2 regions of the Stenotrophomonas sp. GW821-FHT09E08 genome follow, and region 2 is predicted to be linked to the other one. Evidence: riboswitches for the same ligand, from Rfam matches in the RefSeq annotation. Region 2 holds a riboswitch; the other holds the start of a gene.
What was found. Region 2 has a riboswitch for glycine ahead of AC07M7_RS07245 (trimeric intracellular cation channel family protein). Riboswitches for the same ligand answer to the same signal wherever they lie in the genome.
Positions count from the first base shown of each region.

Region 1 (15,827 bases), on a different contig from region 2:
CCTGGACATCACCGCTGCGCTTGAAAAGCAGTACCAGACCAACCTTAGCGCGGCGCTGGCCAAGGCCGGCAAGGATGCCAACGTAGCGGCGCAGTACAAGGCGCAGCGCGAGGCCGAACTGCGCACCGCCAAGCAGATGACCGAGCGCGCGCAGGACTTCTACGTGTCGCTGGGCATGCCGTCGCTGCCGCAGTCCTACTGGGAAAAAACCCAGTTCATCAAGCCCGATGACCGCGATGTGGTCTGCCACGCCAGCGCCTGGGACATGAACATGGAAGGCGACGTGCGCACCAAGATGTGCATCAAGCCGAACGAAGAGAACTTCACCACCATCTACCACGAGCTGGGCCACATCTATTACGACCTGGCCTACAACCCGCTGCCGCCGCTGTTCCAGGGCGGTGCCAACGATGGCTTCCATGAAGCAATCGGCGACACCATCGTGCTGGCGATGACGCCCAAGTACCTCAGCTCGATCGGCCTGGTCGATGCGCCGACCGAAAGCCGCGAGGCGGTCATCAACAACCAGATGCGCATGGCGCTGTCGGGTGTGTCGTTCCTGCCGTTCGGGCTGATGATCGACCGCTGGCGCTGGGGCGTGTTCGATGGCTCCATCACCGCCGACAACTACAACAAGGCGTGGTGGGACCTGAAGGCCAAGTACCAGGGCGTGGCCCCGGCCAGCACCCGCGGCGAAGAGTTCTTCGATCCGGGCGCGAAGTACCACGTACCGGGCAACACTCCGTACACCCGCTACTTCCTGGCGCGCATCCTGCAGTTCCAGTTCTACAAGGGCCTGTGCGATGCCTCCGGCTACAAGGGCCCACTGCATGAGTGCACCTTCTACGGCAACAAGGAAGCTGGCCAGAAGTACTGGGCGATGCTGAGCAAGGGTGCCAGCCAGCCGTGGCAGGCCACGCTGAAGGAACTGACCGGCACCGACAAGCTCGATGCCGGCCCGATGATCGAGTACTTCAGCCCGGTCAACGAATGGCTGAAGCAGCAGAACGAAGGCCAGATGTGCGGCTGGCAGGCCAACGCGGCCCCGGCGACGAAATGAAAAAAGGGGCGGATCCGCGAGGATCCGCCCCTTTCTGGTAGTGCCGGCCGCTGGCCGGCAACTACGCGATGAAGACCCAACGGGCAGCCGGCCAGCGGCCGGCTCTACCGAAATGCCTGTCAGCTGTTCTTCTTCGCGGCCATCGCTGCGGCCAGTTCGGCCTTGAATTCCTCGAAGGTCTGGCCCTTTTCCTTCGCTTCGGCCTGCGCAGCATCACGCAGTGCATCCGAGTACACCAGGCGCACCGGCGTGCCGTTGCGTTCGTGCAGTTCGCCGGCCTGCATGATCAAGGCCAGCACCTGGGCAGCACTCTCGCTCTGGCCGGCAATGCGGCCATCCATGCCCAGCACCCATTCGCCATCGCGCCGGACGATACCGGCCAGCAGCGTGCGCTGCGGGTCGCGCAGTTCGGCATGCGGCTCCACCGGCGAGGCCTGCGCGGCTGCCTTGTTGGCGGCCTGCTTTTCCTGGCGACGGCGCTGGTCGCGGCGGATCTTGGAGCTGGTGGACATGATGCGGTACCGCTGCGAGGGGGGCGCAAGGATAACGCACCCCGCCCGCAGCACCGCTTCACGCCACCGCTCAGTCCAGCACTTTGCCGTGCCGCCAGTAGCCCATGAAGGTGATGGCCCGGCGGTCCAGCCCGCAGTCACGCACCAGATGGCGGCGGATCGCCATGACCGCACCCGCCTCGCCGGCCACCCAGGCATACAGCGGTCCGGCCACGCTGGCATCGGCCTGCTCCCACAGGATCTGCGCGTCGACATCGATCTCTTCCAGCGCATCGCCGGCAGCCACGCTCGAGGTCGCTGCCAGCCGTTCCTGGACCGCCTGCAGCAGCGGCTGGCCATAGGCGGCCTGCCCACGCGGCAACCACACCAGCTCGGCGGTGCCCGGCGCTTTCAACGGCACCGCGTCGCCGGCCTGGGCCACTTCCAGCAATGCCAACGTGCGCGGCGGATCAGGCATGGCCGCCAGTTCCTCCAGGATGCCCGCCACCGCAGGCAACGCCGTCTCATCGGCCACCAGCAGTACCTGGCCGACACCGGCCGGCGGCTTCCATTCCCAACCTTCGCTGCTGTCGGCACAGTCGGCATCGGGGGCCAGCAGCACGACACGGTCACCCGGCCGCGCATGCATGGCCCAGCGCGAAGCGGGCCCGGTCACGCCGTGGATGACGAAATCAACGTCGACCTCGCCCTGCTCGGCACGCAGCTGGCGGATGGTGTAGGTGCGCATCGGCGGCCGCAGCTCATCAGGCAGGGCCCGGTAGCGCGGATACCAGTCCTCGCCGCTGGGCACCTGTGGCACCTCCTGGCCGGGCAAGGGGAAGAACACCTTGATCCGCTGGTCCGGGCCTTCGGTCTTCATCCGCGCCACGTCGGCACCGGTGAACACCATGCGGTCCAGGGAAGGGGAAAGAACGCGGCGCTCCTTCAGCGCCACCTCGAACAGGCGGTAGGTCTGCTGCGCAGCCATGGGGGTACCTCATGCGACGACATCGGATTGGCTGGCTGTCGTGCATCCACGCACCGGCTGGCTGGAATGCCCAGCCTAGTCCGGTTGTCCGCGGCTGCAAGGATGTGCCGGCATCCCCGCCAACCCTACCCCTGCACGCTGCTCAATGGCCCGTGCAGGCTGCCTGCGCCGCGCGCTCGCGCTGGTGTTCCCAGTACCAGAACACGAAGCCGGCGCCGAAGAACGCGGCCTGGCCCAGCGCCAGGTGCAGCGGGCTGGCGCTGAGCAGCGGCGACACCACGCCGGCCACCACGGTACTGATCATCAGCTGCACGAACGCCTGCAGCGACGAGGCCAGGCCGCGCTGGTGCGGGTACATGTCCAGCACCGCCAGCGCCAGGATCGGGAAGATCAGCGCCATGCCCATGCCGCCCAGGAAGATCGGCATCACCGCCCACGGCAGTGCGAACTGCGGTGCCAGGCCGACGTAGCCGATGTTCAGCAGCACCGACAGCGCGCACAGGCCGAAACCGATGGCGACCTGTCGCGTAGGGCTGCTGTGCCCGGCCATGCGCCCGGACAGGAACGAGCCGGTGGTCATGCCGCCGATGGTGGGAATGAACAGCCAGGCGAAGCCGCCCTCGCCCAGGTGCAGGTGCTGCATCACGAACACCGGCGCCGAGGAGATGTACAGGAACACGCCACCGAAGCCGATGCTGCCGGCCAGCGCCAGGCGCAGGAAACGCGGATTGAAGCCAATGCGCACGTAGTCGCGCAGCAGCACGCGCGGTGACAACGGCACGCGCGCCTCGACCGGATGGGTTTCCGGCAGGTAGCGTGCAGTGGCCGCCAGCAGCACCAGCGCGAACACCACCAGGAACCAGAAGATCAACGGCCAGCCAGCGCCGCTGAGCAGGATCCAGCCACCGATGATCGGCGCGATGGCCGGGGCGATACCGAACAGCATCGACACCTGGCTCATCAGCCGCTGCGCGTCGTGGCCGTGGTACAGATCGCGGATTACCGCGCGGCCGACGATCATGCCCACGCCGGCGGACAGGCCCTGCAGTGCGCGGAACGCCAGCAGCGTGGTCAGGTCGGTAGACAATGCACAGCCCACCGAGGCGCCAACGAAGATCACCAGACCGCCGAGGATCACCCGCTTGCGGCCCCAGGCGTCGGACAGCGGTCCATGGGCCAGGCTCATCAGGCCGTAGAACAGCAGGTAGACGCTGATGGTCTGCTGCACCGCCACTTCGTCCACCGCCAGGCGCTGGGCCAGCTGCGGGAACGCCGGGAAGATGGTGTCGATCGAGAACGGACCGAACATGGCAAGGCCAGCAAGCAGCAGGGCCATGCGGCGGGTGGAAGGAGCAACAGCGGCGGTCATGGAGAGGCGTCCGGCAGGGCCATGCGCGGCACGCACGGCGGGCGCCAGTCCCCTGAAACAGGGACAGCGCCAGATGAATTCGGGTATCCGCCCATCATAGGTGGGGATTGCGCCCCGCGCCATGCACGGATGCACAAAACGCACGGCCGGGCCATCGGCCATTCAGGCGCAGCGGCGCCTCCCGGGAGCGGCCGGCCGGCGCGCAACGGGCTATAATCGGCGGGCAACACGGTGGGAGAAGCGGAACACCGCTGCCGAAGGCGCAACGCCCGTAATCGCTCAGGCCCGATACCACCCGTAACAGAACTCTGGAGAGACCGGTTCAATCCGGCGCCGAAGGGGCAAGAAGCAGCGGTCCGCCGCGCTTTCAAACTCTCAGGCAAAAGGACAGAGGGGCGCCCCGCAGACCGCCGACCGGCGGCTTGTGCCCGTGCGTGTGCCCTTTCCTGACGGATCCTTCGCCATGTCCCAGAACACCCCTTCCCTGCGTGAGCTCGAGCATCATTCGGCCTTCGTCGAGCGCCACATCGGCCCCAACGATGCCGAGATCGCGCAGATGCTCGGCGTCATCGGCCACGCCTCGCTGGATGCGATGACCGATGCCATTGTGCCGGCCAAGATCAAGTCGCCGGCACCGCTGGCGCTGCCGGAGTCGATCACCGAAGTGCAGGCGCTGGCGAAGATCCGCGCGATCGCCGACAAGAACACCGTACTGCGCAGCTTCATCGGCCAGGGCTACTACGGCACCCACACGCCGAACGTGATCCTGCGCAACATCCTGGAAAACCCGGCCTGGTACACCGCCTACACCCCGTACCAGGCGGAAATCTCGCAGGGCCGCATGGAAGCGCTGATCAACTTCCAGACCCTGTGCGCCGACCTGACCGGCATGGAAATCGCCAACGCCTCGCTGCTGGACGAAGCGACCGCCGCCGCCGAAGCGATGACCCTGGCCAAGCGCTCGGCCAAGTCGAAGTCGGACACCTTCTTCGTGCACGACGCCGTACACCCGCAGACGCTGGAACTGCTGCGTACCCGCGCCGAACCGATGGGCATCGTGCTGCGCGTCGGCACCCCGGCCGAAGCGCTGGAAGCGGAAGCCTTCGGCCTGCTGCTGCAGTATCCGGATACCTTCGGCCAGGTGGGCGATTACAAGGCGCTGGTCGATGCGGTGCATGCACGCGGCGGCCTGGTGGCGGTTGCCACCGACCTGCTGGCGCTGACCCTGCTGACCGCCCCCGGCGAATGGGGCGCGGACATCGTGGTCGGCAACAGCCAGCGTTTCGGCGTGCCGTTCGGCTTCGGTGGCCCGCATGCTGCGTTCATGGCCTGCCGTGACGCCTACAAGCGTTCGATGCCGGGCCGCCTGATCGGCGTCTCGATCGACGCGCAGGGCAACCCGGCCTACCGCCTGACCCTGCAGACCCGCGAGCAGCACATCCGTCGCGAGAAGGCCACGTCCAACATCTGCACCGCGCAGGTGCTGCTGGCGGTGATGGCCTCGATGTATGCCGTCTACCACGGCCCGGAAGGCCTGACCCGCATCGCGCGCCGCACCCACCGCCTGGCTTCGATCCTGGCTGCGGCACTGCGCAAGGCCGGCGTGCAGGTCGGTGGTGACTTCTTCGACACCCTGCATGTCACCGGCGTGCACGCCGATGAGATCCACGCCAAGGCCCGTGCCGCCGGTTACAACCTGCGTGCGATCGACAGCGACTCGGTCGGCATCAGCCTGGACGAAACCACCACCCGCGCCGACATCGTGGCCGTGGCTGCCGTGTTCGGTGCTTCGCTGGACGTGGACGCACTGGATGCCAGCACCGCCGACGCCCTGCCGGCCGGCCTGCTGCGCCAGTCTGAATTCCTGACCCACCCGGTATTCAACACCCACCACAGCGAGCACGAGCTGCTGCGCTACCTGCGCTCGCTGGCCGACAAGGACCTGGCGATGGACCGCACGATGATCCCGCTGGGCTCGTGCACCATGAAGCTCAACGCCACCGCCGAGATGATTCCGGTGACCTGGCCGGAGTTCTCGCAGATCCATCCGCTGGTGCCGGCCGACCAGGCGCTGGGCTACAAGGAACTGATCGACTCGCTGGAAGCGATGCTGGTCGAATGCACCGGCTACGACGCAGTGAGCCTGCAGCCGAACTCCGGCGCGCAGGGCGAGTATGCCGGCCTGCTGGCGATCCGTGCCTACCACCGTTCGCGCGGCGAAGACCATCGTGACATCTGCCTTATCCCGGACTCGGCGCACGGCACCAACCCGGCCTCGGCGCAGATGTGCGGCATGAAGGTGGTGGTGACCAAGACCGACGCCAACGGTAACGTCGACGTCGAGGACATCCGCCTCAACGCCGAGAAGTACAGCGACCGCCTGGCCGCGATCATGATGACCTACCCGTCCACGCACGGCGTGTTCGAGGAAGAGGTGGTGGAGATCTGCGAGATCATCCACAAGCACGGCGGCCAGGTGTACACCGACGGTGCCAACATGAACGCTCTGGTCGGCGTGGCCAAGCCGGGCAAGTGGGGTTCGGACGTTTCCCACCTGAACCTGCACAAGACCTTCTGCATCCCGCACGGCGGCGGCGGCCCGGGCGTTGGCCCGTGCGCGGTCAAGGAGCACCTGGCGCCGTTCCTGCCGGGCAAGCTGGGGGACCACGGCCCGGTCGGCATGGTCAGCGCGGCCAGCTTCGGCAGCGCCTCGATCCTGCCGATCAGCTGGATGTACATCGCGATGATGGGTACCGAAGGCCTGCGCAAGGCCACCCAGGTCGCCCAGCTCAACGCCAACTACATCGCCAAGCGCCTGGCTCCGCACTTCAAGACCCTGTACACCGGCCGCAACGGCCTGGTGGCACACGAGTGCATCCTGGACGTGCGCCCGCTGGAGAAGACCAGCGGCATCGGTGCCGAAGACGTGGCCAAGCGCCTGATCGACTTCGGCTTCCATGCCCCGACCCTGAGCTTCCCGGTGGCCGGAACGCTGATGGTCGAACCGACCGAAAGCGAATCGCTGCATGAGCTGGATCGCTTCATCGACGCGATGATCCAGATCCGCGAAGAGATCACCGCGATCGAAGACGGCCGCCTGGACCGCGAGGACAACCCGCTGAAGAACGCGCCGCACACTGCCACCGCAGTGACCGCCAGCGAGTGGACCCACGCCTACCCGCGTGAACTGGCTGCGTTCCCGCTGCCGAGCCTGAAGCTGCAGAAGTACTGGCCGCCGGTGGCTCGCGTCGACAACGTGTACGGCGACAAGAACGTGATGTGCGCCTGCATCCCGGTCGATGCCTACAAGGATGATGAAGTCGAGGCTTGATTCCTCGCTGCATCGGTAAAGAAAACGGCCCGCGCAAGCGGGCCGTTTTCATAAGGGCGTGTGGACCAAGGTCCACACCCACAAACTTCCGATCACGGATCCGGCATCTGCCCCAGGCTCAACTGCCACGACACGCCGAAGCGGTCCTGCACCCAGCCGTAGCGGTTGCTGAAGTCATAGTCGCCCACCGGCATCAACCAATGGCCGCCCTCGCCCAGTGCGCGTGCGGCACGTTCGAACTGCTCGGCGCCGGAACACTCCACGAACAGCGAGATCGATGGCGAGAAGGTGAAATCGTGCACATCCAGGCTGTCAAAGCACAGGTAATGGGTGCCGCCGAGCAGGAAGTTGGCCTGGCGCACCTGCCCCGGCACGCCGGCACCGGCGCCGTCCGGATGGCGCTGCATTGCCAGCAGGCGGAAATCGGCGAAGGCTTCGGCGTACAGGGCCAGGGCGGCCTCGGCCTGGCCGGTGAACATCAGGAAGGGGCGACTGCGCAGCATGCGGTACTCCTGGTCGACGGGCCGGTGACGGCCCACACGATCAGGATGGCACGGCGGATGTGCAGCCCCCGTGGTAGTGCCGGCCGCTGGCCGGCAGCATCAATCACGCCTCGCGCATGCGCCGTGCGATGGCACTGCCGGCGGCGATCGTGGCGGTCAGCGCCACCATCGACAGGAACTGCAGCCGGGTATGCGACTCGCTCAGCAGCAGGCCGAAGATCAGTGCCAGGATGCCCAGCGCACAGACGGTCAGCCATGGGAAACCGGCCATGCGGAACGGCAGGCGGGTGCCGAGGCGGTCGGCGCGGCGGCGCAGCACCAGCTGCGAGACCAGCGACAGCGTCCACACCAGCAGGCAGGTGGAACCGACGATGTTCAGCAGCACCGGCAGTACCCGGTCCGGGAACAGCAGTTCCATCACCGTGGCGGCAAAGCCGAACAGCACGCTGGCCAGCACGGCGATCACCGGCACCTGGCGCGGGTCGGTCCAGCCGAGCACGGCCGGCGCTTCACGACGCTGCGCCAGCGAATACATCATGCGCGAGGCGCCGTAGAGGTTGGCATTGAGCGCCGACAGCAGCGCGATCACGGCGATCAGGGTGATGGCCGTACCTGCGCCCGGGATGCGGGCGATATCCAGCACCGCAGCGAACGGCGACTTCAGCGCCTCGCTGGTCCACGGCACCACGGCGATGATCACGCTCAGCGAGCCGATGTAGAACACCAGGATGCGCCAGGCCACGGTGCGGATGGCACGGGCGATGCTGCGCTCGGGATCTTCGGTTTCGGCTGCGGCGACCGCCACGATCTCGGTGCCGCCAAAGGCAAAAACGACAACCAGCAGTGCCGCGCCAATACCGGCCAGCCCCTTGGGCGCGAAGCCGCCATGCTCGGTGAAGTTGCTCAGGCCCGGCGAGGTCACCTGCGGCAGCCAGCCCATCAGCAGCGCCACGCCGATGGCGATGAAGGCCAGGATCGCCGCAACCTTGAGGATGGCGAACCAGAATTCGAACTCGCCGAAGTTCTTCACTCCGAGCAGGTTGATCGCGGTGAAGAACAGCATGAAGGCCAGCGCAGCCATCGGCACCGGTATCACCGGCCAGACCGAGGCCAGCAGCCCGGCTGCGCCGACGGCCTCGGCGGCGATCACGATCACCAGCTGCACCCACCACAGCCAGCCCACGGTGGCGCCAGCGGTAGCGCCCATGGCGTCGGCCGCATATACCGAGAACGCACCGCTGGTCGGTTTGGCCGCCGCCATCTCGCCCAGCGCGTTCATTACGATGATCACCAGCGCGCCAGCCACCAGATACGACACCAGCACCGCGGGACCGGCCGCCTGCACACCCACGCCCGAGCCGAGGAACAGGCCGGCGCCGATGGCGCTGCCCAGCCCCATCATGATCAGCTGGCGGGGCTTGAGCGAGTGCCCGAGGCGGGACGGCGAAGCGGTCGGAATCGAGTTGGGCATCGGCAGGGCTGGCGGCGGCTACAGGGGCGACACCTTACCCTGTCCCATGCCCACGGGGATAGGCACAGCGCAGCAGGCGGCTCAGGCCAGCGCTGGCTCGCCGACGTTCCCACCAATACGGGCCCGGTAGGCTCGCGGCGAGAAGCCGGTTTCAGCCTTGAACTTGCGGGTAAAGGCGCTCTGGTCGCTGAAACCGCAGGCCTGGCCGATGCAGGCGATGCTGTCGTCGCCATGCAGCAGGTGCATGGCCATCTGGATCCGCAGCCGGGTCAACACCTGCTGCGGGGTCATCTGGAACACTTTGCGGAAACTGCGCTCCAGCTTGGACAGCGAGAAGCCGGTGATGTCCAGCAGGGTCTGCATGCGCACGTTCTCGGCGTAGTGCGCATTGAGGTGGGCCAGCGCCAGCCGCAGCTGCTCGTACTGGGCGCCCAGGCTGTCCTTCTGGCCAAGGTCCCGGGAAATGCCGATCAGGCCCTCGATCGCCCCGTCGACCACCAGCGGGCGCTTGCAGGTCAGGCACCAGCCCGGTTCGCGGTTGGCGAACAGGTGCAGCTCCATCAGGTTCTCGATCACCTCGCCGGACAGCACACGGGCGTCCTGGTCGACGTAATCCGCACTGAGGCCGGTCGGGTAGATCTCGGCCGCGGTACGGCCGATCACGTCCTTGCGCGCACGCAGGCCCAGCCGTCGCAGCATGGTCTGGTTGACGTAGGTGTAGCGGCCCTGGCGATCCTTCATGAAGAACAGCACGTCCGGAATGGCGTCGAACAGGGCTTCGATGTCGGCGGGTTCGACTCGCATGCGGCAAGCATACCCGAGCCGCCGATTTCCCTGCGCGTTCACCCCCAGGGGACTGGGGATTAACGCCACCCGCGCCAGTGTCCGGAGTCTGCCCCTACCCGCTCCAGGAGAACCTCCATGGCCGCCAGCAAGCCGACCGGCAAGCGCGCTCCCGCCACTCCCTCCGCCGACCGTGACAGCCGCGGCCAGGGCGATGAACTGCATCAGCTGGCAGGAGGCGCCCATCCGGTACTGACCAGCAACCAGGGCATCCCGGTCGTCGACAACCAGAATTCCCTGCGCCAGGGGCCGCGTGGGCCGACCTTGCTGGAAGACTTCCTGCTGCGCGAGAAGATCACCCACTTCGACCACGAACGCATTCCCGAGCGCATCGTCCACGCGCGCGGTTCGGCTGCCCACGGCTTCTTCGAACTGACCCGGTCGCTGGGCAAGGTGACCCGGGCGAAGATCCTCACCGAGGTCGGGGTGAAGACGCCGGTGTTCACCCGCTTCTCCACGGTTGCCGGCGGCGCAGGCTCGGTCGACACCCCGCGCGACGTGCGCGGCTTCGCGGTGAAGTTCTACACCAGGGAAGGCAACTGGGACCTGGTCGGCAACAACATTCCGGTGTTCTTCATCCAGGATGCGATCAAGTTCCCCGACCTGATCCATGCGGTGAAGATGGAACCGGACCGCGCGTTCCCGCAGGCGGCCAGCGCGCACGATACGTTCTGGGATTTCGTCTCGCTGATGCCCGAGTCGATGCACATGATCATGTGGGCGATGAGTGACCGCACGATCCCGCGCTCGCTGCGCACCATCGAAGGCTTCGGCATCCACAGCTTCCGCCTGCTGGATGAGGAAGGAAATTCCACCTTCGTCAAGTTCCATTGGCGTCCGAAGCTGGGGCTGCAGTCCACGATCTGGGACGAGGCGCTGAAGCTGCAGGCCGCCGACAACGATTTCCACCGCCGCGACCTGTTCGAGGCGATCCAGCGCGGCGACTTCCCCGAGTGGGAGCTGGCCGTGCAGCTGTTCACCGAAAAACAGGCCGATGGCTTCCCGTTCGACCACCTGGACCCGACCAAGATCATCCCCGAGTCGCTGGTGCCGCTGCAGGTGATCGGACGCATGGTGCTGGACCGCTGGCCGGACAACTTCTTCGCCGAGACCGAGCAGGTCGCCTTCTGCCCGGCCAACGTGCCGCCGGGCATCGATTTCAGCAACGACCCGCTGCTGCAGGGGCGGCTGTTCTCCTATCTGGATACCCAGCTGATCCGCCTGGGCGGACCGAACTTCAACCAGATTCCGATCAACGCACCGAAGTGCCCGTTCGCCAACCACCAGCGCGATGGCCACATGCAGATGCAGGTGCCGAAGGGGCGCGTGGCCTACGACCCCAGCTCGCTGCAGGAAGACAGCCCTCGCGAGACGCCTGCCGGTTTCCGCAGCCACGCCAGCGCCGATGATGGGCGCAAGGGCCGCACCCGCGCGGAGAGCTTTGCCGACCACTACAGCCAGGCGCGGATGTTCTTCCGCAGCCTGGAAAAACCGGAACAGGCGCACCTGGCCTCGGCGCTGGTGTTCGAGCTGTCGAAGGTGGAAACCGAGAAGGTGCGCGTGCGCACCGTCAGCCATCTGCGCAACATCGACGAAGGCCTGGCCAAGCGCGTGGCCGACGGGCTGGCACTGGGCACCCTGCCCGCCCCGGCACCGACGGCAACCCCTGCACAGGACCTGCCCGCCGCACCCGAGGTCCGCGTGATCGGCCGCAACAAGCCCCTGCTGCAGGGGCGCTGCATCGGCATCCTGTTCGACGAGGGCTCCGACACACGGGTGATCGCCACTCTGCGCAAGGCCGCCGAAAAGGCCGGCGCCAGCGTCAAGCTGATCACACCTAAAATCGGTGGTGCCACACTCAGCGACGGCAAGGTGCAGGCCGCCGATGGACAGCTGGCCGGTACCCCGTCGGTGGTGTTCGATGCAGTAGCGGTAGTGCTGAGTGCCGACGCCGGCAAGGCCTTGGCCAAGGAAGCGGCAGCCGTGGGCTTTGTCAGCGATGCCTGGGCGCACCTGAAAGCCATCGCCAGTGACGAAGGCGCACAGGCCCTGCTGAAGGCAGCGCGCGTCGGCAACGATGCCGGCACCGTGGAGGCCGAAGACATCAAGGCCTTCATCGCCGCTGCCGCCACCCGCCAGTGGGCCCGCGAGCCGAAGCTGCGCCTGCTGGCCTGACCATCCGACAGGAGAATCCCCATGCCCCGTGGTGACAAATCCGCCTATACCGACAAACAGAAGCGCCAGGCCGAGCATATCGAAGAGAGCGAGCGCGAACGTGGTGCCAGCGAAGGCACCGCCGAGCGCATCGCCTGGGCCACCGTGAACAAGCAGGATGGTGGTGGCAAGCGCAGCGGCGGCGCGCGCAAGGCAACGAAGAAGGTGGCCAGAAAGACAACGGCGAAGAAGGCTTCCGCAAGCAAGGCGCCTGCAAAGAAGGTGGCGAAGAAGACCGCTGCGAAAAAGACGCCTGCGAAGACGACCGCCACCAGGAAGACTGCTGCAAAGAAGGTGGTGAAGAAGGCCCCTGCGACTGTCCCTGCAAAGAAGGCGGCCGCCGCGAAGGCAACGCAGAAGAGCGCCTCACGCAGCACCGCAGCGAAGAAGGCCGCGAAGACCCGTGCAGCAAAAAAGGTGGTACGCAAGACCGCGGCGAAGAAGGCCGCACGCACCCGCGCCGGCAGTTAGCCGGTAGCGGGCAGCGCCCTCACCCAACCGGCCACCACTGCGGCGGCCGGTTCGGCACAGGCCTGCAACAGCAGATGCGGCCCTTCAAGGGCAACATGCCGCGCGTCCGGCAGCAGGGTCTGCAGCTCGGCTACGCTCGGCGGCCACAGCTGCCGGTCATGGCCCGCCTGCAGGCACAGCGTCGGCACCCCGATCTGCGGCAGCAATGCGCGTACGTCCACCCGCAGGGTCGCTGCGGCGCGCTGCCGCAACGTGGTCGCTGGAATCTGAGCCAACGCATCGCGCAGCATCGACGCCCTGCATGCGGGTCATCGCATGCAGGGCGTTATCCAACATCGCGCTGCCGTTGTCCTACGCCGCGCGTGCAGGCACGATGGGCATGCGCGCTCCCTGCTCCAGCTGGAATACCGACACCGACGTGGTCAGCGCATGCGCCTGCTCTTCCAGCGCGCGGCTGGCAGCGGTCGCCTCTTCCACCAGCGCAGCGTTCTGCTGGGTCACCTGGTCCATCTGCACCACCACCTGGTTGACCTGCTCGATGCCGGCCGCCTGTTCCTTGCTGGCGGCGGCGATGTCGCTCATCAGCTGGGTGGTACGCGAGCTCGCCTGGGCCACGCGGGCAATGGCGGCTTCCGATTCCACGGTCACGGCCAGACCACTCTGCACCTTGGCGGCGGCGTCCTCGATCAATTCCTTGATCTCCTTGGCAGCGACACCGGCACGCTGTGCCAGCGTACGCACTTCGCTGGCCACCACCGCGAAGCCGCGGCCCTGTTCGCCGGCACGCGCCGCTTCCACAGCAGCGTTCAGCGCCAGGATGTTGGTCTGGAAGGCGATGCCATCGATCACCGTGGAGATTTCCGAAATGCGCGCCGAAGACTGGTCGATCTCGCCCATCACCGTGGCCATCTGCGCCATGGCCTGCTCGGTCTCGCGCACGGCAACGCCGGCCGCATGCGCTTCGCTGTCGGCCTGACGTGCCAGCTCGGCGTTCTGGCGCACGGTCGAGGTCAGCTCTTCCATCGAGGCGGCAGCCTCTTCCAGATTCGCGGCCTGTTGTTCGGTACGGCGCGACAGATCGTTGTTGCCGGCCGCCAGTTCCTGTGCCGCGTTGTTGATGCTGTCGGCGGCCACCTGGATGCCACGCACGATTCCGGTCAGCTGCGTGGTGGTGGCATTGGCATCGTCACGCATGCGCGCGAACACGCCCTCGTACTCGCCCTCCATGCGCGCGGTGAGGTTGCCATGCGAGATGGCGCGCAGCACGTCGGAGACATCGGCGATGCTGGCCTGCGAACTGGCCATCATGCCGTTGAGGTGGTTGACCATCGCCTGGAACTGGTACTGGAATGCCGCGGCGTCGCCACGCACGCTGAAATCGCCAGCGCGCGCGGCACGGGCCAGTTCATCGATCTGCGCGTTGATCGCCATCAGGCTCTGCTTCACCGCCGCCAGGGTACGGGTCAGCGTGCCCTTCTCACCCGGGTACTCGGGCAGATCGCGGCTGAGGTCGCCGATGGCATAGCGCTGCATCACCTCGGCCATCAGCAGCTGCACCTGCACGTGCGATTCGACCAGGTGGTTGGTGGCCTGCACCATGCGGCCGAAGTCGCCGGGGAACGCACTGGCGTCCATCCGGTAACGGATCGCGCCGGCTTCATGCTGCTCGGCCATCTGCAGCTGCGCGCCGATGGCGGCCTGCACGCTCTGGCGCACGCTGGCCATGGCCTCGCCGAGCTGGGTCAGCTCGTCACGGCCACCCAGGCGGAATTCCTGGTCCAGTTCACCCTTGGACAGGCGCTCGGCCAGCTGCACTGCACGCGCCAGCGGGCCGGTCATGCTGCGACCGATCAGCACCGATGCGGCGATGCCTGCCAGCAGCGCCACCCCACCCAGCACCAGCAGCTGCAGCAGGCTGCGCTCGCCCAGGCGGATCGCCTCGGCAGCGGCCTCGCGGCTTTCCTTTTCTTCATAGGCCACGCCATCGGCCAGTGCCTTGTTCCAGCCATTGGCCGCTTCCTGCACCGGGCCCAGGGTCAGCGCTACGGCGCCGGGGAAATCGCCCTGTTCCATCAGTTCGCTGGTCTGCTTGTTGAGCGGACGGGCGATCGCGCGCTTGGCGGCGATGGTCTCGCCGATCACCTTGCCTTCGGCATCGCCGGGCAGGGCCTGGTAGGCCGTCCAACTGGCCTCGTAGCGCTTGACCAGATCGGCGATGCGCTGCTCGTCGTTGGCACGGTCTTCGCCCTGGCGGATCAGCATCTCGCGGCGCACGACCATCATCTGGTTGTTGGCATCAAGCATCTCCGACAGCAGCCGCACCTTGGCTACGCCGACCTCGACCACCTGCTCCATCGCACGCTTCTGCACCATGGTGGCGGTGGCACCGGTAGCGACCACGGCGGCAACCAGCAGCAACAACAGGCCAAAGCCAAGCCCAAGACGCCAGGCGACCCTGACGTTCCTCAAGTAGTTCATGGGGTGAATCCAAAACGGGGGGGATGCGCCCATATCGGCCCGCCAGCCCGGAATCTTGATCGCCTCCCGCTCGACCGCGTCGGAAGCCGTTCACCTTGGTGAGATCCGGCCTCCCGCTTCTGCGGCGGGAGGATGGCCCGGCGGCGCGGCCCCACTGCTCATGCTGGCATCAGTTTTCTTTCACGGCGGCTGCGCAGCCTCTACGGGCAGGGTGGAGGCGAGATCTGCCTGGAGATGCCCATGCCCGTATGCCGCCCCGCCCTGCTCGCCCTGTCGCTGCTGATGTCGCCCGCTTTTGCGCAGACGCCCCCGCCCGCCGGCCTGCCAGCACCCATCGCCGAAAAGGCCGGCCTTGACACGGCGGCGCACTCGCCCCTGCACGCCCAGGTGCTTCTGGACCGCGCCAATTTCTCTCCGGGCGAAATCGATGGCGAAGTGGGCAGCAATCAACGCCGCGCGGTGTCCGGCTTCCAGGCAGCGCACGGACTGACGGTCAGCGGCGAACTGGACGACGCCACCTGGAAGGCCCTGCAGGCCGACTCGGTCGGCCCCCTTGCCAGCTACACGCTGACCGCAGAGGACGTGGCCGGTCCGTTCGTTGCGGTTCC
Region 1 is NZ_JBWKOO010000002.1:455,695-471,521, reverse strand. Features, by position in the region: gene AC07M7_RS04545 (M2 family metallopeptidase) at 1-1,060, shown strand, start outside; gene AC07M7_RS04540 (hypothetical protein) at 1,180-1,572, opposite strand; gene AC07M7_RS04535 (siderophore-interacting protein) at 1,643-2,539, opposite strand; gene AC07M7_RS04530 (multidrug effflux MFS transporter) at 2,682-3,908, opposite strand; glycine riboswitch at 4,207-4,309, shown strand; gene gcvP (aminomethyl-transferring glycine dehydrogenase) at 4,372-7,239, shown strand; gene AC07M7_RS04520 (VOC family protein) at 7,332-7,742, opposite strand; gene AC07M7_RS04515 (amino acid permease) at 7,846-9,213, opposite strand; gene AC07M7_RS04510 (AraC family transcriptional regulator) at 9,295-10,017, opposite strand; gene AC07M7_RS04505 (catalase) at 10,135-12,231, shown strand; gene AC07M7_RS04500 (hypothetical protein) at 12,253-12,741, shown strand; gene AC07M7_RS04495 (alpha/beta fold hydrolase) at 12,738-13,031, opposite strand; gene AC07M7_RS04490 (methyl-accepting chemotaxis protein) at 13,093-15,219, opposite strand; gene AC07M7_RS04485 (L,D-transpeptidase family protein) at 15,454-15,827, shown strand, end outside.
Region 1: another riboswitch for glycine. It lies ahead of gcvP (aminomethyl-transferring glycine dehydrogenase); the one in region 2 lies ahead of AC07M7_RS07245 (trimeric intracellular cation channel family protein).

Region 2 (15,827 bases):
ACGCGCTCACGGCAGCCCCCTGCCCGGAATGCGACACTGCACGCACGCCCACTGCGGAGAGCCGCCATGCGCATCCTGATCGTGTCCACGTCCCTGCTGGCCGCCGTACTGCTGGCGGCGTGCCAACGGCCGCCGACGCCCAACCCGGAGAAGCCACCGGCACCGCAGGCAATGACCCGTGCAATGCATGAGCCGCTGGACCGCGCCAAGAGCGCGCAGAAGGCCGTGGAGGATGCTGCAGCACGCGAGCAGAAGGCCGAGGCCGACGCGACGCAATGACCTGTGGGGTCAGAGCCCTTTGCGGAGCAAAGGGATCCGACCCCGTGAACGAAAACGCCCGGCCGGGGCCGGGCGTTTCCAATAGATCCACGCCATGCGTGGATGGACTTCCGATCAGAACCCGCAGAAGCAGTACGCCAGCGCCTTCACCGGCGCACCGTTGCCCTTGTCGCGGGCCGCGTTCTCGACGAAGCGCAGCTGCGTATCCACTTCCGGCATCGCACGCGCCAGCATCATCCGCGCCATGCCCGAGTCGGACAGCATCCAGGCACCGGCACGGCTGCCGGCGAAGCCGCTGACGAACTGCGCGAACGGCGTCGCCGCCTTCTCGATGTAACGCACGCGGTAAGCATCGGCCTTGCCCAGCTTGGCACGGCTGGCGGCATCGGCCACCGCATCCTTCAAGCCACCGAAGGCGTCGACCAGACCGCGTTCCTTGGCCTGCGCACCGCTCCACACGCGGCCACGGGCCACTTCGTCGACCGCCTCGACCGGCTTCTTGCGGGCGTCGGCAACGCGACCGGTGAAGTCGGCGTAACCCTTGTTGATCACCGACTGGATGACCTGGCCCACCGCCGGATCCATCGGGCGGGTGACATCGAAGGCACCGGCGAAGCGGGTCGTACCGACGCCGTCGGTGTGCACACCGATCTTGTCCAGCGCGCGGCTGAAGTTCGGCACCATGCCGAAGATCCCGATCGAACCGGTGATGGTCGACGGATCGGCATAGATGCGGTCGGCATTCATGCTGATCCAGTAGCCACCGGAGGCAGCCAGGTCGCCCATCGACACCACCACCGGCTTGCCAGCGGCCTGCAGGGCCACCACTTCGCGACGGATCTGCTCGGAGGCGAACACCTCACCACCCGGCGAATTGACGCGCAGCACCACGGACTTCACGTTCTCGTCGTCGCGCGCTGCACGCAGCAGCGCCGAGGTTGACTCGCCACCGATGCGGCCGGCCGGCAGGTCGCCACCGCTGATCTCGCCGGCTGCCACCACCACCGCCACCTGCGGACGGCTGTCGACCGGGTTGCGGCGCGCATCGAGCTGGCCCAGGTAGCTGCCGAAGTCGACGTTGCGGAAACCACCGTCGGCATCGTCGTCAGCCACGCCGCGCTCGATCATCAGATCCTCGAATTCCTCGCGGGTCTTCAGCGAGGTCACCAGCTTCTGCTGCAGGGCGAACTTGGCCAGGTCGCCACCGGCGGCGGAGATGCCTTCCGGCAGCGTGTCGATGCCGGCGGCCAGCTGTGCCGGATCCAGGCGGCGGGCTTTGGCGATGTCACCCAGGTAGCGCTGCCACACGTCGTTCATCCAGAACAGGTCGGCTTCCTTGGACGCCGGCGAAGCGGCGTCGAGCACGTACGGCTCGGCAGCGGACTTGTACTCGCCCACCTTGAACAGGTGCACGTCCACGCCCAGCTTGTCCTGCAGGCCGGTGCGGAAGTACTGGCGGTAGCGGCCCAGGCCCTCGAGCACCACCGACCCCATCGGGTCCAGGTAGACCTCGTCGGCCTGCGCGGCCAGCAGGTACTGCGACTGGCCCATGCTCTCGCTGTAGGCCACCAGCTGCTTGCCGGACGCACGCAGGTCCTGCAGCGCAGCGGCCACTTCACGCAGCGAAGCGAAGCCCGACGGCTGCAGCTTGTCCAGCTCCAGCACCACGCGCTCGATCTTCTTGTCTTCCTTGGCCGACTCGATCACCCGCAGCAGGTCACGCAGCTGGATCTCTTCGGCACCGTTGTCGCCCACCGCCTTGGCCAGCGCGCGGCTGACCGGGTCAGCGCTGAACTGCTCGACCAGGCGGCCTTCCGGCGCGATCACCAGGGTGGTGCGGTCCTGCAACGATTTGCTGGCACCGGCACCCATGCCGGCGGCGATGACGAACATCACCAGCAACAGGAACAGCAGGCCGAAGAACACCAGGTTGAGGATCAACCGGCGGGTGAAATTCATGACGTCCCACAGCCCGATGAAGAAACTGGTGACGGGGTTGCGACGCGCCGGGGGCAGCGGGGGCACGGGTTGATTCATGGAACGCTCCGGAAGGCTTCTTGCCGTAGTGCCAGCATAGCCGGTGCCGCGTGATGCGGCATCGGACACAAGTCAGGGGATCGCCCGCCACGGGTCGCCGGGGCGGGCAGGAAGGATCAGGACAGGCTGGACTGGCCGATGCGCAGGCTGCTGCGGCGCAGGCGCCAGCCCATCAAGATCGCCGCCGCGGTGAGACCGACGATCAGGCCGATCCACATGCCCTGCGGGCCCATGCCCAGGCCCAGGCCAAGCCCGGCGCCGAGCGGCATGCCCAGGCCCCAGTACGCGAACATGGCGATGAACATCGGCACGCGAGTGTCCTTCAGGCCGCGCAGCGCACCGGCCGACAACACCTGGATGCCATCCGGGAACTGGAAGGTGGCCGCGTACAGCAGCAGGGTCGAGGCCAGCCCGGCCACTGCCAGATCATTGGTGTAGACACCGACGATGGCGTCATGGCCGAACAGCAGCACCGCCGCCGACAGGGTCTGCGTGCCCATGATGATCGCGTAGCCGGCCCAGGCCGCGCGGCGCACGCCGAAGCCATCGCCACGGCCGACCGCATGGCCGACGCGCACGGTAGTGGCCTCGGCCACGCCCATGGGGATCATGAAGCACAGCTGGGCGACGTTGATCGCGATCTGGTGCGCAGCCGCTTCATTGGCACCCAGGCGACCGATCAGCAGCGCGGTGACGATGAACAGACCACCTTCCATCAGCACGGTGATCCCGATCGGCAGCCCGGTGCGCAGCAGATCCCAGATCGCCGGCCAGCGCGGCCCTTCGAAGTGCGAGAACAGCCGCAGATGGGCGAAGCGTTTGGTGAACCACAGGTAGGTGGCGAAGGCGATCGCCTGCAGCCACATCATCACCGCCGAGGCGATGCCCAGGCCTTCGGCACCCATTTCCGGGAAGCCCAGCTTGCCGTTGGCCAGCACGTAGCCCATCGGCGCCAGCACCAGCAGGCCACCGAAGCCGATCAGCATGGTCGGCAGGGTCCAGTGCATGCCCTCACTGAGGTAGCGCATGCAGAAGTACAGGGTCAGTGCCGGGCCACCCCAGCGCACCGCATGCAGGAACGCGGTCGCCCCCGGCACGATGTCCGGTGCGATGCCGAAGGCCGGCAGCAGCGGCGGCACTACGGTGAGGAAGGTGAACATGATCAGGCCCAGGCCCAGCGCCAGCCACAGCGCCTGGCGGAACAGCGGGCCGATCTCGCGCTCACGACCGGCGCCGTGCAGCTGCGACACCGAGGCGGTAAGCGAGATCAGGGTACCGATCGGGATCAGCATCGGCAGCCACAGCAGTGCGGTACCAATGGTCACCGCGGCCAGGGTCGCCGTGGCGTGGTGGCCAGCAATGACGTTGTCGACGAAGGAGATCAGACCGGTGGAGACATGCCCGAGCACAAGCGGCAGGGCAAGCAAACCGGTGGCGCCGACTTCCTTGCTGAAGCGCGGCGTGGAGGTTGCAGTAGACATAAGGTGCTTGACGCGAACTGCGGTTGCGCGCGAAGGGCACAGGCACCGGGTTGCGGCCGGTCATCTTACGCGCGCAGCGCGCGCATTCCCATGACATGGCGTGAATGCTGGGTTTCAGCAGCCCCCGGTTTACCGCGTTGCGATCGCGTTACGAACAGAAAAAAGGGGACGGAGGGGATTAAGTCGTTTCAAGCCCGACTGTGCCGAGTACGACTTAATCCCCTCCGTCCCCTTTGTTTACTGACCCGCCTGGCGCTTGAGCCAGCTGTCGCGCTCGGCGGCGGGCACGGCGAGGAAGGCGCTGCGCACCGCGTCGCGTTCCTGCGGCGGCGTGCGCTGTGCGACCAGGGTCAGCTGGGCCAGCTGCGCCAGGCTGAGCTGGCGCAGCACGGCCAGCGCGGCCTCGCGCTGTTCCGGCGGCACGAAGCCGAACAGGCCGTGCAGCTTGGGGAATTCCAGGCCCAGCTGCGGGCCCAGCCGCCAGCCTTCGCGAAACGCCTGGTCCTGCGCCTGGAACTGCTGGCGCAGGCGCTGCTGCTGATCGGCCGGCAGTGCATTGAAACGCGCCGCAGCCTGGCGGACGCGTTCACGCTCGCCTTCCGGCAACGCCCGCCACGTGGCGTAGTCGGCACGGCGCTGGCGCTGCTGCTGCGCATCCAGGTGGGCAAACGTCGAAGGTGCCGCGGCCGGCGCCGGTGGCGCCGTCGTGGTTCCGGGCGAGGGCGGTGGCAGCGGCACGTTCACGGTCTGCGGCGTGGCCGACAGCGACAACGGCAGGGCCAGCAGCAGGCTGGCGAACACAGTCTTATTCATCGGCAGCAGCGGTTTCCAGCGTGGCGCTGGCCGGCTCCGGCCGGCTCGGCTTGGATTGCGATTCGTCCACCGGCAGCGGGCCGCCAGCGGCCGTCCACGCATACAGGTCGGCATCGGCCACCAGCGGATAGTCGCGGTCGGCCAGCATCATGGCGTCGTCGGCAGCCTGGGCCGGGGTCGCATCCGGCGCGGCTTCAACCTTGCTCGGCGGCAGCGCCTCCACCGTGACCGGACCGGCATCGCCCACCACCCCTTCCGGCAGCGGCGCATCGCTGCCGAGCACACGGCCCTGCCAATGGCGCCAGCCCAGCGCGGCGGCCAGCAGCACCGCCACGGTCAGCAACAGGATCAGCGGACCGCGCCAGCGCGGCTTGGCATTCACACGGCGGCGCTTGCCGTTGGCGGCCGCGCGCTCGTCACGCTGCGGTGCACGCCAGCTGGAGGTCGGGGTTTCATTGTTGGCGGCCGGTGCGGCCGGTTGTTGCAGCTGCTGCAGGCGCTTGGCCGGCAGGTCACGGATGCGCAGCTGCACCTGCTCGGCCAGCTGCCGCCAGGCCGAGGCATCAGGCTGGCCATGGGTATCGCGCGGGCAGGCATCGGCCAGCAATTGCTGGTAGCCGGCCTCGTCCTGGTCGAGCACGCGCATGGCAATGCCTTCATCCAGACTACCGCCTACCCGCAGCAACAGCGCCAGGCGCGGCAGCGGCCCCATCTCACCCAGCGCAGCCAATGGCGGTGCCCACTGGCCGCCCAGCGGTTCGCGTAGCGCCTGGCGCTGGCCCAGCAGGGTCCAGAAGCGGGTCGGCCATTGCGCCATGGGCAGGTCGCTGGCGACGGCGGCAAAGGCGCGCATCACCGCCACCAGGGTCTGTTCGGCACGGGCGGCTTCACCGCACTGCAGTTCAGCCACCACCAGGGCACGGCGTTCGACGCCACGCAGGAACGCCGACAGCGCGCCGGCCGCGGTCGAGGGAACAGGGGCGGGCACAGCCGTCATCGGTTACTCCAAAGGTCTGCCGGCATGATAGCGGCAGGCCATCGGCGCCCGGCAGGACTTGCGCCCGCAGGTACTTCGTGCTGCAGGTTGTGCACAGCACCACGGCCCTCGCACGGGAAACTGCGGCATCCAGCTGAATTCACTCTGTTTCAGCAATGTTTCACACTTAAGTCATTGATTTTGATTGTTTTTAAAGTATGGCGATTTTTTGACCAACCCAAGCGTGAGGCCGTCGCCATCGGCCTCCCGCGCGCCCGCCGACCGTTAACGCACAGTCTTATCCACAGAACATGTGGATAAGACTGAATCTCCAATGGACACCGATATTTAGGTGACATTTATGATTCAACGGGCGTCGCCCGGGCGCCTTCGCGCCTGCCATCCGCGTGCGCATGGCCCGTTACACTGGCCCGATGCTTTCACCGATTCCGACCCTGCAGGTCGCCCTGCCCGTCCCCCTGCCCCGCCTGTTCGACTACCTGTCGCCGGAGGGTGAGGCTCCCGCGGTGGCGGTTGGCTGCCGCCTGAAGGTGCCATTCGGCAACCGCGAGCTGGTCGGCGTGGTGGCCGGCCACGGCCAGACCGACGATGGCCAGGGCCTGCGCCAGGCGCTGGCGTGGTGCGACCCGCAGCCGCTGCTGCAGGGCGAGCTGTGGCAGAGCCTGCAGTGGCTGTCGCGCTATACCCATGCGCCGCTGGGCGAGGTGCTTAGCACCGCCCTGCCTGGCCCGCTGCGCCACGGTGAAGCCCTGCCCGACACCCATCACTGGGGCTGGCAGCTGACCGCCGAAGGACGCCTGCAGCGCGGGAAGCTGCGCGCTGGCAGCCGCCCCCGGCAACTGGCCGAGCTGCTGGCCGAGGCCACAGTGGACGAAGACGTGCTGGGTGAACGCATGCAGGACTGGCGCACCGCTGCGCGCAGCCTGGCCAAGCGTGAGCTGGCCGAGCGCGTCGCCCTGAGTGTGGCCCCGCAACACGCGCAACCGCTGCCCGGCCCCACCCTCAATCCGGACCAGGCCGAGGCCGTGGCCGCGATCAACGCCACCGAGGGTTTCCAGCCGTTCCTGCTGGATGGCGTGACCGGCAGCGGCAAGACCGAGGTGTACCTGCAGGCGATCATCCATTGCCTGGCACAGGGCAAGCAGGCGCTGGTGCTGGTGCCGGAAATCGGCCTGACTCCGCAGACCCTGGCACGCTTTCGCGGCCGTCTCGGCATCGCCGTGCACGAGCTGCATTCGGGCTTGAACGACAACGAGCGCGCACGCGTCTGGGCGGCCGCCTCTCGCGGTGAAGCTCGGGTCATCGTCGGCACCCGCTCGGCAGTGTTCACGCCGCTGCCGCAGGCCGGTCTGCTGATCGTCGACGAGGAACACGACGGCAGCTACAAGCAGCAGGACGGCATCCGCTACCACGCGCGCGATTTCGCCCTGGTGCGGGCCAAGGCATTGGGCATCCCGGTGCTGCTGGGCAGCGCCACGCCGTCGCTGGAAACCCTGCACAACGCCTATGCCGGGCGCTACACCCACCTGCGCCTGAAGCAGCGTGCCGGCGACGCACGGCCACCGCGCGTGCGCATCCTGGATGTACGCAAACGGCCGCTGCATGACGGTTTGTCGGCCGACGTACTGGCCGGCATCGGCGAGCATCTCAAGCGCGGCCAGCAGGTGCTGGTATTCAAGAACCGCCGCGGTTACGCGCCGGTGCTGCTGTGCCATGACTGCGGCTGGACCGCGCCCTGCAACCGCTGCGATGCTCCGATGACCGTGCATGGTGGCGGTCGTCGCCTGCAATGCCACCACTGCGGTGCGCGGCAACCGGCACCGCTGGCCTGCCCGGCCTGCGGCAGCCTGGCGCTGCAGCCGCAGGGTATCGGCACCGAACGCCTGGAAGAGCACCTCACTGCGGCCTTCGCCGAATTCCCGGTGGTGCGCATCGACCGCGGCACCACGTCGCGACGCGACGCGCTGGAACAGCAGCTGGCGAAACTGGGGGATCAGCCCGGCATCCTGGTCGGCACGCAGATCCTGGCCAAGGGCCACGACCTGCCCAAGCTGACTCTGGTGGTGGTGGTGGGCATCGACGAAGGGCTGTTCTCGGCCGACTTCCGTGCCAGTGAAAAACTGGCACAGCAGCTGATCCAGGTCGCTGGCCGCGCCGGCCGCGCACGCGATCCCGGCGAAGTCTGGCTGCAGACCCACCATCCCGGGCATCCGTTGCTGGAAACGCTGGTGAGCGGCGGCTACCACCCGTTCGCGCAGGCCGAGTTGAACCAGCGCGAGGCGGCTGGATTCCCACCGTTCGCGCACCTGGCGTTGATGCGCGCCGAAGCCCAGCAGGTGGAGCACGCCAATGCCTTCCTGCTGGCCGCGCGGCAGTTGCTGGGAGAACAGAACGTGGTCGAGGCCTATGGGCCGATGCCGGCGCCGATGCCGCGCCGCGCCGGCTACCAGCGCACCCAGCTGCTGCTGTCTGCGCTGCAGCGGCCGCCGTTGCACGGTGTGCTTTCGCACTTGGTGCCGCAGTTGTACGCGCTGCCGGAAGCACGCAAGGTGCGCTGGTCGCTGGATGTGGACCCGACGGATCTGTATTGAGGGCACGCGGACGGTAGCGCCGGGCCATGCCCGGCGGATTCTGCGCGCACCGCGTCCGCCGGGCATGGCCCGGCGCTACCGTTTCCGCTTACGTCAGCGGCGACATCACGCCGCGCTGGTACGCCGGGCGTTCGCGCAGGCGCGCGTACCAGTCGGCCAGGTGCGGCAGTTCCGGGCGCTGGATCGGCAGTTCGAACCACGCGTAGATCAGCGAGCCGAGTGGGATGTCACCCATCGCGAACGTCTCGCCCGACAGCCACGGCTGCCTGGCCAGCGTGGCGTCGGCCATCGCCAGGTAGTCACCGGCACGCACGATGGCGGCGTTGATCCGTGCTTCGTCGCGGTCCGCCGGGGCGGTGCGCATGATGCCCCAGATCAGGTCGGTGTACAGCGGCGCCATCCGCGAAGTGCTCCAGTCCATCCACTTCTCGGCCTGGGCGCGTTCCATCGGGTCCTCGGCGTACAGCGTGCCCAGCGCGTAACGCGCGCTCAGGTAGCGCACGATGGCGTTCGATTCCCACAGCGGCAGGCCGTGGTCCTCGATCACCGGCACCAGGCTGTTGGGATTCATCGCCTGGTATTCCGGCGTCTGCGTGCCGCCGTGGCTGCCACCGACTTCGATGGACTCATACGGCAGGCCGATCTCCTCGGCGCACCACAGCACCTTGCGGACGTTGCTGGAATTGCGACGGCCCCAGATCTTCAACATTTCGGATTTCCTTGCCAGCAGCGGTGCGCCACGGTGGCGCGGAAACGCTACGATACGCCGATCCACAGGGAGAGACGACGTGACGGGATGGGATGCTCTGAACTATGTTCTGCTGGCTGCAGGGCTGGTGATGCTGGTGCTGGGCTACCGCCGTTCCAGCCGCAACCAGTTGCTGTGCGCCGGGCTGTTGCTGCTGGCCTTCAACGGCGTCGAGGATTTCGCCGCAGGGTTCGCCGAGGGCTATTCGAATTCCGATGCGCGTGAGATCTGACCGGCGGTATTGATTCGCCGGGCAAGGCCCGGCGCTACCGGTTCTTCTTCGGCAGCGCGCGCACGTAGGAGGACTTGCCGTCCTTTTTCAGCTCGAACAGGCCAATCGCGGCCAGCAGGTCGCTGAGCTTGCCGTAACCGTAGTTGCGCGGGTCGAACGAGGCCTGGTTGCCGATCTGGCTGCCGACCGGGCCCAGGTGCGACCAGCCATCCTCGCCCTCGGCCGAGGACACCGCGCGTCGCAGCATCTTCACCAGACGCGTATCGCTGCGCATTTCCGCGCCGCTCTTGCGCGGACGCGCATCGTCGTTGGCCACCGGCTCGTTCGGTGCCTGTTCGTTCGATGACTGTTCCGCATCCTGCACGCTGGCATGAGTCTGCCCCAACGCCTCCAGATAGGTGAACTTCGAGCAGGCGTTGACGAACGGCTCCGGCGTCTTCTTTTCGCCGAAGCCATAGACCTTCACACCATCGGTCAGCAGGCGCATCACCATCGGGGTGAAATCGGCATCGCTGGACACGATGGCGAAGCCATCCAGATTGCGCGCGTACAGCAGGTCCATGGCATCGATCACCATCGCCATGTCCGAAGCATTCTTGCCCTTGCTGTAGGCGAACTGCTGGATCGGACGGATCGCGTACTCGTGCAGCACCGCCTCCCATCCCTTCAACCGTGGGCTCTTCCAGTTGCCATAGGCACGGCGAACGTTGGCCACGCCGTAGCGGGCGACTTCGGCCAGGACCTCGTCGATTTTCGATGCCGGCGCATTGTCGGCGTCGATCAACAGGGCGATGCGCTTTTCCGGTTCGCTCATGGATTCCTCGCGGGCGGTTGCCTGAACCCGAGTATCGCCGATCCGCGCGGGCGCTGACGTGACAACCGCCTGCCGTGCGAAGATGCCAAGCGCTTCCCCCATGCCCCCACTGGAGTGAGTCGATGAGTCGCGAGCGCGTTCCCCACCTGGTTGTTGTCGGCGGCGGTTTTGCCGGTCTCTGGGCCACCCGTGCCTTGGCCCGCGAGCGCATACGCATCACCCTGGTCGACCGCCGCAACCACCATCTGTTCCAGCCGCTGCTGTACCAGGTGGCCACCGCCGGCCTGTCCGCGCCGGATATCGCCGCACCGCTGCGCCACATCCTCGGCCACCAGCGCAATGTGGAAGTCCGTCTCGGCGAAGTGGTCACCATCGACAAGCAGGCCCGACAGATCCGCATGGCCGATGGCAGCACGCTGGACTACGACACCCTGCTGCTGGCCACGGGCGCCACCCACGCCTACTTCGGCAACGACCAGTGGGCCGATGATGCCCCCGGCCTGAAGACCCTGGACGATGCCATCGCGCTGCGCCGCAAGCTGTTGCTGGCGTTCGAACGTGCCGAGGCCGAACCGGACCCGGCGAAGAAGGCGGCGTGGCTGAGCTTCGCCGTAGTCGGCGGTGGCCCCACCGGTGTTGAATTGGCCGGCACCCTGGCAGAAATCGCGCGGCATACGCTGCGCAACGAGTTCCGCCATATCGATCCGGCCAGCGCCAAGGTGCGGCTGGTCGAAGCTGGCCCACGCGTGTTGTCTTCGTTCCCGGAAGTGCTTTCGCTGAAGGCGCGCCGGCAGCTGGAAAAACTGGGCGTGGAAGTGTTGACCGGTACCCCGGTGAGCGACATCGACAGCCAGGGCTTCAAGCTCGGTGATCAGTTCGTGCCGGCGCGCACCGTGGTCTGGGCCGCCGGCGTGGCCGCCTCACCGCTGGCGCGCACGTTGGACGTGCCGCTGGACCGCGCCGGACGCGTACAGGTGCAACCCGACCTGACACTGCCTGGCCATCCGGAACTGTTCGTGGCCGGCGATCTGGCCGCACTGAACCAGGCCAACGGCAAGCCGGTACCCGGCGTTGCGCCCGCCGCCAAGCAGATGGGCAAGTACGTGGCCGAGGTGCTCCGCGCGCGCCTGCACGACAAGCCGGCGCCCGGTCCCTTCAAGTACGCCGACTTCGGCAACCTCGCCACCATCGGCCGCATGGCCGCGATCGTGCACCTGGGCCGGCTGCAGCTGTCCGGCGTGCTTGCCTGGTGGTTCTGGCTGGCCGCGCACGTCTTCTTCCTGATCGGTTTCCGCAACCGCATCGTGGTGCTGCTGAACTGGGCCGTGGCGTACTGGAGCTACCAGCGCAGCGCGCGCATCATCTTCGGTGATGACCAGGAAGACCGGCGGCCGAGGCGCTAGGGCCGCACGCATGTTCCTGTAGAGCCGAGCCCATGCTCGGCTCACGGCGCCTTCGGCTTCGGGTACCACAGCGCGTTGACGATCACCCAGCGCTGGTCGAAGCGCCCCATGTGGAAGTAGTCGACGAACCACGGCGTTTCCAGCCGCACCGAGGCCGCGTTGCCGGTCACGTCCAGCACGGTGCAGCGGCGGTCCCATTGATCCTTCGTGGTCTTCAGCGCGCCCTGCTTCGTCAGCGAGACCAGTTCTTCCTTCGACATCCGGCGCAGGCCCAGGCGTTCGTCCGGTGTATCACCGAGCACCGCACGTTTGGCCAGGTCCGGGTGCAGGGAACGGGCGACACGCTGCGGGTCGGCCTCCAGCTGGCCATCCACATAGTCATGGCAGGTGGCTTCGATGGCTGCGATCGTGGCGGCGTCGGCGGCAGGGCTTGCTGCTGCGGAAAGTGCGAACAACAGGGCAACGGTGGACATCCGGGTCTCCAGCGCTGAAGGCTGGGCGATCATGGCATGGCCTGATGCGCCCCATCCACGCATGGCGTGGATCTACTGCAACAGCCAGGCCAGTTTGCGTTCGCGCGGCTGCCGCTTGAGCTCCCATTCGGCACGTGAGGCCGCTGCTCGGTCCGGGTACTCGCGCACCGCCAGGACCCGCAGTGGTGGCCGCGACCGGGTGTAACGCGCGCCCTTTCCGGCCTGGTGGGCAGCGAAACGCGCGTCCACGTCGGTGCTGATGCCGGCGTAGTAGCTGCCATCGCGGCATTCGAGCAGGTACAGGAACCACGGGCGGAGGGACGGTGCCATGCCCGGATTATGCCGTGCTGCACTGCAGCGGATATACTGGCGCCCGAATGCAGGAGAGAGGCGCCGCGCTGGCGCCCGCCGAAGGCGCAGGCTCCCATGATCGCTCAGGCCGGTGGGCTGGAATCCCACCAACCATGCATTCGACTCGCCGAGCTGGAGAGAGGTCACCGGGCACGCCCGGGACGATCCGCCGAAGGGGCACGCGGCCCATGCCGCTGAACTCTCAGGTAAAAGGACAGCGGGAGCGGCACCGGTCATCGTCATCCCGTCATTGCGCAGGCAATGGCGATAGTGGCGCATGGCCGGCCCCACCGCGCCCGGAGCCTGTACCATGCTGTTGTCCATCATCTACCTGATCGCCATTTCCGCCGAAGCCATGACCGGCGCGCTGTCCGCCGGCCGCCGCCGCATGGACCTGTTCGGTGTGGTCATGATCGCCTGCGTCACCGCCCTCGGCGGCGGATCACTGCGCGATATCCTGCTCGGCCACTATCCGCTGGGCTGGGTGAAGCATCCCGAGTACCTGGGCTTCACCGTGTGTGCGGCGCTGATCGCCACCTGGGTCGCACGCTGGATGCACCACTTCCGCCGCACCTTCCTGGTGCTCGATGGCCTGGGCCTGATCGCCTTCACCCTGATCGGCTGCTCGATCGCACGTGAGGCCGGCCATGCCATGCCGATCGTGCTGATTGCCGGCATGCTGACAGGCGCCTTCGGCGGCGTGCTGCGCGACATCCTCTGCAACGAGGTACCGCTGATCTTCCAGAAAGAGCTGTACGCGATCATCGCGCTGCTGACCGGCGCGGCCTACCTGTTGCTGCTGCACTGGGGCGTGGCCGACGCTACCGCGATCCTGTGCTGCCTGGGCGGCGGCTTCGCGCTGCGCCTGCTGGCGATCCACTACCGCTGGGAAATGCCGAAGTTCGTCTATCACGACGAAGTGCATTGATTGCTTGACGGTAGTGCCGGCCGCTGGCCGGAAACACGGCACACGCCCGCAGATTCCAGCCGGTTGCCGGCCAGCGGCCGGCACTACCGATTGCGTTGCATGACGATGGTCATGCGGCATTGGCCAGGGTGATTGGCTACCATTGTCGCCCCGTCGCTGCCGCGACGGCATCCAGCCACGCCGCGCCCGCGGCCCCGCCAGACACTCCCTCCCCGCTGCCCGTGGTGCCGTGAACGCACCGACGGGCCCGCATGTCCCTGCGCGCGCAGGGCGCAGGATGCCCCATGTCTGTCGCCGAAAACTCCCGCTTCCGTCGTGCCCGCCCGTTGCTGATCGTGCTGGGCGTTGCCCTTGCCGGCGGCCTGCTGTGGGGGTTCTGGCCACGCACGGAGGCCGGTGCCGGCGACGATGCACCCGGCAAGACGGTACCCGTGCGCATCGCCCGCGCCAGCGCCGAGCCGCTGGTGCTGCGCCTGAAGGCGGTCGGTACGGTCACGCCGCTGCACAGCGTGGTGGTACGCAGCCGCGTGGATGGCGAACTGCTGCGACTGCATTTCCAGGAAGGCCAGCAGGTGAAGGCCGGCGATCTGCTGGCGCAGATCGACCCGCGCCCGTATGAAGTGAAGCTGGCGCAGGCCAAGGGCACCCAGCAACAGAACCTGGCCGAGCTGGAGAACGCCGAGCGCCAGCTGCAGCGCTACCGCGAACTGCAGAAGCAGAACTACGTGTCCGGGCAGGAACTGAGCGACCAGCAGAGCAAGGTGCGCCAGCTGCAGGGCCGCCGCCTCAGCGATCAGGCGTCTGTTGACGAGGCACGCCTGCAGCTGCAGTACACCCGCATCACCGCACCGGTCAGTGGCCGCGTCGGGCTGCGCCGGTTGGACGTGGGCAACCTGGTACGCGCCAGCGATGCCGAAGGCCTGGTGACGCTGGCACAGACCGCACCGATCAGCGTTCTGTTCACCGTGCCCGAACCCGAGCTGCCGGCGCTGCTCGATGCCGTGCAGGTGCAACCGGCGCTGGCAGTGGAAACCTGGGACCGCGAAGAAGGCCGGCAGCTTGCCAGTGGCGCGCTGTCCAGTGTCGACAACCGCATCGATACCGCCACTGGCACGCTGAAACTGCGTGCGCACTTCGACAACCACGATCTGGCGCTGTTCCCCAACCAGTTCGTCAACGTCCGCCTGCAACTGGGCGAGCAGCGCGCGCTGCTGATTCCCGATGCCGCCGTGCAGTTCGGCAGCCAGGGCAACTACGTGCATATCGTCGACAAGGACAACAAGGCACAGCGCCGCAACGTGGTGCTCGGTCCGGCCGACGATGGACGCGTGGCCGTGCGCTCCGGACTGGTGGCCGGCGACCAGGTGGTGATCGAAGGCATCGACGGGCTGGAAGACGGCACGGCGGTGGAGATCATCACCGAGGAGGCCGCGATCAAGGCCGGCGCATGAATCTCTCGCGCCCGTTCATCCTGCGCCCGGTCGCAACGACTCTCCTGATGGTGGCGTTGCTGCTGTCCGGTGTACTGGCCTACCGCCTGCTGCCGGTGGCCGCACTGCCGCAGGTCGACTATCCGATCATCCAGATCACAACGCTGTATCCGGGGGCCAGCCCGGAACTGACCACACGCACCATCACCGCGCCGCTGGAACGCCAGCTCGGGCAGATTCCCGGTCTGAAACAACTGTCGTCGACCAGTTCCGGCGGCGCCTCGGTCATTACCCTGCAGTTCGGGCTGGAGGTGTCGCTGGGCGTGGCCGAGCAGGACGTGCAGGCCGCCATCAACGCGGCAGGCAGCTTCCTTCCCGGAGACCTGCCGGTACCGCCGGTGTACCGCAAGGTCAACCCGGCCGACACACCGATCCTGACATTGGCGGTGACCTCGCAGGGACTGTCGCTGCCGCAGGCGCACGATCTGGTCGATACGCGCATTGCCCAGCGTCTGGCGCAGCTGCCCGGCGTCGGGCTGGTCAGCCTGGCCGGCGGCCAGCGCCCTGCGGTGCGCATCCAGGTCAATCCAGCGGCACTGGCCGCCAACGGCCTGGGCATGGACCACATCCGTACCGCGATTGCTGCGGCCAACGTCAACCTGCCCAAGGGCAGCTTCGATGGCCCGATCCGAGCGGTGATGCTCGACGCCAACGATCAGATGCGCAGCGTGGCCGAATACCGCGCGCTGGTACTGGCCTGGCGTGACGGCGCGCCACTACGGCTGGGCGATGTGGCCACCATCAGCGATGGCGCTGAGAACCGGCAGCTGGCCGCCTGGAGCGGCACTACGCCGGCAGTTCTGGTGAACATCCAGCGCCAGCCCGGTGCCAACGTGATCGCCGTGGTCGAGCAGGTGCGAGCATTGCTGCCGCAGCTGCAGGCCACGCTGCCGGCCGGCGTGCAGATGGACGTGCTGAGTGACCGCACCGAATCGATCCGCGCGTCGGTGCGCGGCGTGCAGAAGGAACTGGTGCTGGCCATCGCGCTGGTGGTGCTGGTCACCTGGGTGTTCCTGCGCAATCTGCCGGCCACACTGATTCCCAGCGTTGCAGTGCCGCTGTCGCTGGTCGGCACCTTCTCGGTGATGCTGCTGGCCGGCTATTCGCTCAACAACCTCACGCTGATGGCACTGACCATCGCCACCGGCTTCGTGGTGGACGACGCCATCGTGATGCTGGAGAACATCGCC
Region 2 is NZ_JBWKOO010000004.1:53,475-69,301, forward strand. Features, by position in the region: gene AC07M7_RS07185 (hypothetical protein) at 67-279, shown strand; gene sppA (signal peptide peptidase SppA) at 394-2,316, opposite strand; gene AC07M7_RS07195 (MATE family efflux transporter) at 2,433-3,797, opposite strand; gene AC07M7_RS07200 (DUF3106 domain-containing protein) at 4,035-4,610, opposite strand; gene AC07M7_RS07205 (hypothetical protein) at 4,603-5,607, opposite strand; gene AC07M7_RS07210 (primosomal protein N') at 6,021-8,198, shown strand; gene AC07M7_RS07215 (glutathione S-transferase family protein) at 8,287-8,907, opposite strand; gene AC07M7_RS07220 (hypothetical protein) at 8,987-9,178, shown strand; gene AC07M7_RS07225 (NYN domain-containing protein) at 9,213-9,992, opposite strand; gene AC07M7_RS07230 (NAD(P)/FAD-dependent oxidoreductase) at 10,115-11,395, shown strand; gene AC07M7_RS07235 (nuclear transport factor 2 family protein) at 11,437-11,868, opposite strand; gene AC07M7_RS07240 (GIY-YIG nuclease family protein) at 11,941-12,198, opposite strand; glycine riboswitch at 12,239-12,328, shown strand; glycine riboswitch at 12,342-12,447, shown strand; gene AC07M7_RS07245 (trimeric intracellular cation channel family protein) at 12,530-13,147, shown strand; gene AC07M7_RS07250 (MdtA/MuxA family multidrug efflux RND transporter periplasmic adaptor subunit) at 13,432-14,598, shown strand; gene AC07M7_RS07255 (multidrug efflux RND transporter permease subunit) at 14,595-15,827, shown strand, end outside.